DNA from 2 places in the Variovorax sp. FG153 genome. Region 1 is predicted to be linked to the other one. Evidence: predicted binding sites of a transcription regulator. Region 1 holds the regulator's gene; the other holds the start of a gene.
What was found. Region 1 encodes sigma-54, which starts transcription at its own class of promoters, with help from an activator protein. Its sites were predicted from a motif close to TGGCANGNAANCTGCTTT; they were not measured.
Positions count from the first base shown of each region.

Region 2: a site for sigma-54 is predicted at 1,366-1,383, ahead of ACODT0_RS09435 (pilin). Genes of this name have one in related genera too.

Region 1 covers NZ_JBMDKG010000018.1:50,398-53,838, forward strand. The annotation lists gene lptB (LPS export ABC transporter ATP-binding protein) at 1-614, shown strand, start outside; gene ACODT0_RS20160 (RNA polymerase factor sigma-54) at 645-2,234, shown strand; gene ACODT0_RS20165 (phospholipase D family protein) at 2,245-3,441, shown strand, end outside.
Region 2 covers NZ_JBMDKG010000006.1:68,945-72,385, forward strand. The annotation lists gene ACODT0_RS09430 (hypothetical protein) at 1-663, opposite strand, end outside; gene ACODT0_RS09435 (pilin) at 839-1,297, opposite strand; gene ACODT0_RS09440 (3',5'-cyclic-nucleotide phosphodiesterase) at 1,519-2,322, opposite strand; gene ACODT0_RS09445 (CHASE2 domain-containing protein) at 2,349-3,441, opposite strand, start outside.

The DNA of each region.
Region 1 (3,441 bases):
ACATGATCGTCGGGCTGGTGCGCGCCGACGCGGGCGAGATCTCCATCGACGGCGAGCCGATCGCCCACATGCCGATCCACCGCCGCGCGCGCATGGGCCTGAGCTACCTGCCGCAGGAAGCCTCGATCTTCCGCAAGCTCACGGTCGAGGAGAACGTGCGCGCGGTGCTCGAGCTGCAGCGCGAACCCGACGCCAACGGCCGGCCGCAGGCGCTGTCGAAGCAGCGCATGGAAGAGCGCCTGTCGGAACTGCTGGCCGACCTGCGCGTCGACCACCTGCGCGATTCGCCCGCGCTCGCGCTGTCGGGCGGCGAACGCCGCCGCGTCGAGATCGCGCGCGCGCTGGCCACCCAGCCGCGCTTCATCCTGCTCGACGAGCCCTTCGCCGGCATCGACCCGATCGCGGTGATCGAGATCCAGCGCATCATCAGCTTCCTGAAGGAACGCGGGATCGGCGTGCTCATCACCGACCACAACGTGCGCGAGACGCTGGGCATCTGCGATCACGCCTTCATCATCAGCGACGGCCATGTGCTGGCACAGGGCACGCCCTCGGAGATCGTCGACAACGCCGAAGTGCGCCGGGTCTACCTGGGCGAGCACTTCCGCATGTGATGACCCTCGCGCCAGCCATTTCCTGAGGGCATGAAACAAGGCTTGTCGCTGCGCGTTTCGCAGCATCTCGCGCTGACGCCTCAGCTGCAGCAGTCGATCCGGCTGCTGCAGCTCTCCACGCTCGAGCTGAGCCAGGAGGTCGAGCAGATGCTCGACGAGAACCCCTTCCTCGAGCGCACCGCCGAGGAAGCCGCGCGCGAGGAATTCGGCCTCGACGCTGCCGACACGCCCGCGCCGCGCGAGGACACCGAGCGCGAGGCCGAGAGCGACTACGCGGGCGCCGCGCCGTCGACCTCGACCACGTCCACCGAGACCGCCTCGTCGTCCGAGGCCGAGCCGGCCCTCGACTCGCCCGAGCGCGAGCCCGACTGGGAAGGCGACGGCACCGTCGACATGGCGCCCGACGACAGCGAGTGGGGCAGCGACGCGCCTGCGCGCAACAACAGCAGCACCGGCGACGACGAGCGCGCCGATGCCACCGAGCTCGCGCGCAGCCAGGAATCGCTGCAGTCCTTCCTGCACCGCCAGGCGCTGAGCCTGCGGCTCAACGAGAACGACAGCGCCGCGCTGCGCTTTTTGATCGAGTCGCTCAACGACGACGGCTACCTCGAGGATTCGCTGCCGGCGCTGGCCTCGGGCCTCGCGGGCGACGACAACGACCAGTTCGACGAGCTGGTGCACCACTTCCAGGTCGCGCTCGGCCTGCTGCAGAGCCTGGAGCCCGCGGGCGTGGGCGCGCGCGATCTCGGCGAATGCCTCGCGATCCAGCTGCGCGCGCTGGCCGACGAAGACGAGACAGAGGAAGAGGAGCTGGTGCGCAAGACCGCGCTCGCCATCTGCAAGCAGCCGATGGAGCTGCTCGCGCGGCGCGACTTCAAGCGCCTGGCCACGCTCACGCGCACCAACGAGGAACTGGTGCGCTCGGCGCTGCAGGTCATCGCGCGCCTGGAGCCCAAGCCGGGCCGCCGCTTCGTCGACGTCGAGCGCAACATCGTCATTCCCGACGTGATCGTCACCAAGACCGGCCGCGGCACCAACGTGAAGTTCCGCGTCATGCTCAACCCCGAGGTGATGCCGCGGCTGCGCGTGCACGACATCTATGCCGGCGCGCTCAAGTCGCACAAGGGCGAGGGCAGCCAGGCGCTGTCGCAGCGGCTGCAGGAGGCGCGCTGGTTCATCAAGAACATCCAGCAGCGCTTCGACACCATCCTGCGCGTGAGCAACGCCATCGTCGAGCGGCAGAAGAGTTACTTCGTGCACGGCGAGCTCGCGATGCGCCCGCTGGTGCTGCGCGAGATCGCCGACGAGCTCGGGCTGCACGAATCCACCATCTCGCGCGTGACCACCGCCAAGTACATGGCCACGCCCTTCGGCACGGTCGAGCTCAAGTACTTCTTCGGCTCGGCGCTGGGCACCGAGACCGGCGGCAATGCCTCGAGCACCGCGGTGCGCGCGCTGATCAAGCAGTTCGTCGGTTCGGAGAGCGTGAAGAAGCCGCTGTCGGACAGCCAGATCTCCGAGATGCTCAAGGAGCAGGGCATCGAGTGCGCGCGCCGCACCGTCGCCAAGTACCGCGAGGCGCTGCGCATCGCGCCCGCCAACCTGCGCAAGGCCCTGTAGAAAGCCGCCGATGGCCCGACGCCTGCTGTCGCGCCGTGGGCTCCGGGTGTTCGCCCTCGCGGCCACGCTGCTGGCCGCCGGCTGCGCCTCGCTGCCCGACGAGGCACCGCGCACTCCCACCAAGGCCATCGCCGTGTCGAAGGACACCGCGCTCGGGCGCATCGCGCTGGCCGCGCAGCCCGACCCCGACCTCAGCGGCTTTCGCCTCATGCCGGGCGGCGACTTCGCCTTCGACACCCGCATCCAGCTCGCGCGCCGGGCCCAGCGCACGCTCGACGTCCAGTACTACCAGATCGAGAACGACGAGACCGGCCGCTACCTGCTGCGCACCCTGCGCGACGCCGCGCAGCGCGGCGTGCGGGTGCGCGTGCTGATGGACGACCTCTACACCGCGGGCGAGGACGAGCTGCTGCGCGGCTTCGCGGCCACGCCCAATGTCGAGCTGCGCCTGTTCAACCCCTTTCCGGCCGGCCGCGGCAGCCTGCTCGCGCGCTTCACCGCCTCGCTGTTCGACTTCAGCCGCGTCAACCGGCGCATGCACAACAAGCTGTTCATCGCCGACGGCGCGATGGCCGTGGCGGGCGGGCGCAACATCGGCAACCAGTACTTCCGGCGCACCGCGGGCGAGAACTTCATCGACCTCGACACCTTCGTGACGGGCGCGCTGATCCCGCGCCTGGGCAGCCTGTTCGACCAGTACTGGAACAGCCCCTACGTGCGGCCCGTCGAGTCGGTGGTGGCGAGCGCGCTGCCTGCCGACGAACTGCGGCGCCGCTTCGAGGCCGCCACCGGCCCCGACACCACGCCGCCGCCGCCGAAGCCCGCGCCCAACGACCTGCTGGGCTACGGCCCGATCGCCGAGGACCTCGATGCCGGCCGGCTCGGCCTGATCTGGACCACGGCCGAGGCCTATGCCGATTCGCCCGACCGCGTGATCGGCAAGACCGCCTCGTACGGCGGCGTGCCGCTGCTCGACGTGGACAGCGTGCGCTACAACGTGGTCGAGCAGATGCGCCGCGCGCGCAGCGAGGTGACCATCGTCTCGCCCTACCTGATCCCGGGCGCCGCGGGGCTCGAGGTGATGAACGAGATCCGCCGGCGCCAGGTGAAGATCAGCGTGGTGACCAACTCGCTCGCCGCCACCGACGAGCCGCTGGTGCACACCGCCTACCGCCGTTACCGGCCCGAGATGCTGCGCCTGGGCGCC
Region 2 (3,441 bases), on a different contig from region 1:
GAGCACAAGATCTGCGAGCAACGCCATCCAACTGGCGAGCGGCCAACTCGCCATGAAAACGAAGTTGTGCCTGTCAACGAGATCCCGCCATTCGGCGTCGTAGAAGAGGAACGCGCGATTGAAGGGCGAAACATCAAAGTGTCCCATTGCTAGCAACGGAACACCAAGAGCAAGCATCCATAACCAAGTGCGATTTCGCTGGACAGCCAGCGCCCAGCACAAGAAGATCGCTGGCAGCGCCATCAGGGGATGAAGCAGGGCCGCAACGACGCAGGCGACGGCGGCGATGGCCAATTGTCCGCGAGATATGAATGCCAGCCCGAGAATCACCAGGACTTCGGAATAGGTGCGAGCCGTCAGGAAAGGCTCTGCAAAATGAAAAATTGCCGAGCTGCCATAGGTGCCCGCAGTAATTGCCAGGAGGCACCCGGCCAGCACTCTCGAGTTCTCCGGAGCAACACGCCAGATCAGGAAACCGACTGCAGCGATGAAGAGAAATTGCCCGACAAGCACACCCGCAAAAGAAGACCAAGCAACGCCCACAATGGCGACTGCGTGTGCATAGGTTCTGCCAAAAATGCTAAAGGAATCTTGCGAGCCGAACTTGAAGAAAAGATCGCTATTAAATATTGCGGGATCGATGTGCTTCAGGGCTTGGGCCACGTAAAGCATTCCGTCATGGCGAACTCCGCTATAGGGATGCGTCCACGCAAAAAGCAACACCGCCACTGCGGCAATTGCCCATTGAAACCTTCTCCCTGCATGCATGCGCGACTCGCCTACATCGAAGTACAAAAAAGGGCCCGCAAACGGGCCCTGCGTAGAACTTCTACTGCCCTCAACTGTTGCGGCACTCGGTCGGCACGTACTTGAACTTCGCACTGTCCGTGGTGCACTTCCATTGAATCTGAGCGGCCGGCGTCTCTTCTGCCGCCAGTTCATTGCCATTCGAGGTAGGAGTGAGGACCAGCGTGACTTCGCCCGCCGCCTTCGTCGTGGTAACGGAAATTGCGCCCTTCTCACTGATGCTCATCGACGCAACATTCTTCGTGGAGTTCACGGACGTGGAATCGAAGCCGAGCCGAAGGTCCGAAGCCGCATTGGCAGCGTTCTCGCCAACCAGCGTCTTGGCGGCCGATGCGAGCACCATGGCTTCCGACACGCGCGCACGCACGGTGTAGTCCTGATAAGCCGGCAGCGCCACGGCCGCAAGAATGCCAATGATCGCCACAACGATCATCAATTCAATAAGGGTGAAACCCTTCTGCACATTGCGTGCGATGGAACGACGGTTCATTTCACTAACTCCAGGTTGGTTGGGTTGGTTGTCACTCCCGGGAGTCCTCCCCCCGGAGCGGAGAACCTTCCGCAGCATCCGTGCCACCCGGTTTCCCGCCCCGTCAGCGACCTAACGCGTCACCCCAGACCACATTGGTGTTACTGCACGTGACAGAAGATGTATCAAGATGCGACACATGGTGACAAATTTGTCATGCCATCCCCGTCGCGCGACCCGGCTCAGAAAGTCAGGATCCCATCCGCCTTCAGCCAGCGGATGTCCCGCTGCGCCAATCCCCGCACCTTCCGCCCCGCCAAGGTTTCGATCTGGCTCATGATCTCCTCGGTCTCGGCCGGCTTGGTGTGCGTGATGTAGATCGGATAGTCCTTGCCCGGATCGATGTGGGCCAGCTCGTCGGCCAGCATGGTCGGCGACAGATGCAGGCTGCGTTCCGCCAGCGCCTGCTCCCGGTTGCTGAAGGCCGTCTCGATCACGAGCATCGCGACCTCGAGGGCATTGACCCGGTCCCAGAACGGCGCGTTGCGCTCGGTATCGCCGCTGAAGACCCAATGCGCTCCCCCATCGGCGCGGCTCACGGCGAAGCCGCAGGCGGGCACGGTGTGCACGGCCGGCAGCACCTCGATGCGCTTGGGCGTGGCGCTGCCGAGCAGCAGCGTCTGGCCGACGGCGATGTCGTGGAAGGTGACGAAGGGGGTCTCGGGACTCGGGATGCTCTCGAAGTCGGGCCAGATGATGTTGTTGAAGACGTGGGCGCGCAGCGCCTCAATGGTGGCGCGCAGCGCATGCACGCGCAGCGGCCGGGTGCGGCGGCCGCCGACGGCGTCGAGCATCAGGGGCAGGGCGGCGATGTGATCGAGGTGGCAGTGCGTGAGCACCATGTCGTCGACGCCGGCCATTTCGTCGAGGGTGAGGTCGCCGACGCCGGTGCCGGCATCGACGAGCAGGTCGGTGTCGACCAGGAAAGAGGTGGTGCGGCAGTCTTTGGCGATAGCGCCCGAGCAACCCAGCACACGAACCTGCATTGTGAGAGACCCCTTGTCTGTGTCTGTCATTTGGTTTCGAACCGGGTTGCACCGTCCCACGACGGGTCGTGCGGGCGCAAGGCCATCGAGGCTAATCTCTGCGCGTAGAGCTGGTAAAGGACTTTTTTGGCATCGGCCACGAGGAGGGGGTCCAGCAAGTTTCGGCCCAAGGCCCAGTCCTGGCGCCGGTAGGCGGCCAGTACCTCGGCCCAGCGCTCGAGCCGGTGCGCCTCGCGCACGGCGATGACGGCCGCCTCGTCCCAGGCGACGGCCAGCGGCGTGAACACGGCGACGGCCTGGGCCCGGCCCTTGACGAAGACGCTGTCGAGCTCCTGCCAGACATAGGCCGGCGCGAGCTCCCGCGTGGCACCGCTGGCGACGATCTCGACGCCGTAGTGGCCGCTGAGCCCCTCGAGGCGCGAGGCCAGATTGACCGCGTCGCCGACCACGGTGTAGCTGCGCCGCGCGGCCGAACCCATGTCGCCCACGCTCATGACGCCGCTGTTGATGCCGATGCCGATGCTGATCTCGGGCCGGCCGGTGGCGCGGTGGATGCGGTTGATGTCGTGCACCGCCTCGGCCATGTCGAGCGCGGCATTCACGGCGAGGCTGGCGTGCTCGGGCGTCTCGAGCGGGGCGCCCCAGAAGGCCATGACGCAATCGCCCATGTACTTGTCGACGGTGCCGCGGTGCGCGGTGATGACGTCGGTGAGGCGGCTGAACACGGTGTTGAGGAAGGCCTGCAGTTCGGCCGGCGACATCTGCTCCGAGAAGCGCGTGAAGTCGCGCATGTCGCAGAACATGACGGTCATGGTCTTGCTCTCGGCACGCATGCTGTAGCGGCCCGGGCGCTCCAGCATCTCGTCGACGAGCTGCGGCGGCACGTAGGTGCCGAAGAGCTGCACCAGGCCGCGGCGCGCGCGCGATTCGACCAGGTAGCCCCAGCTCATGTTGAGCAGGAAGGCGAGCGCGACCATCGCGAGCGCCGAGGCCAGCGGCAGCACCAGGCCATGCGCGACGTAGAGCCAGGTGTTGAGTCCGACCAGCGCCGCGGCCACGGCCAGCATGAAGGCCACGGCGCGCAGCGCGGGCAGCAGCGACAGGCCAATGGCCAGCACG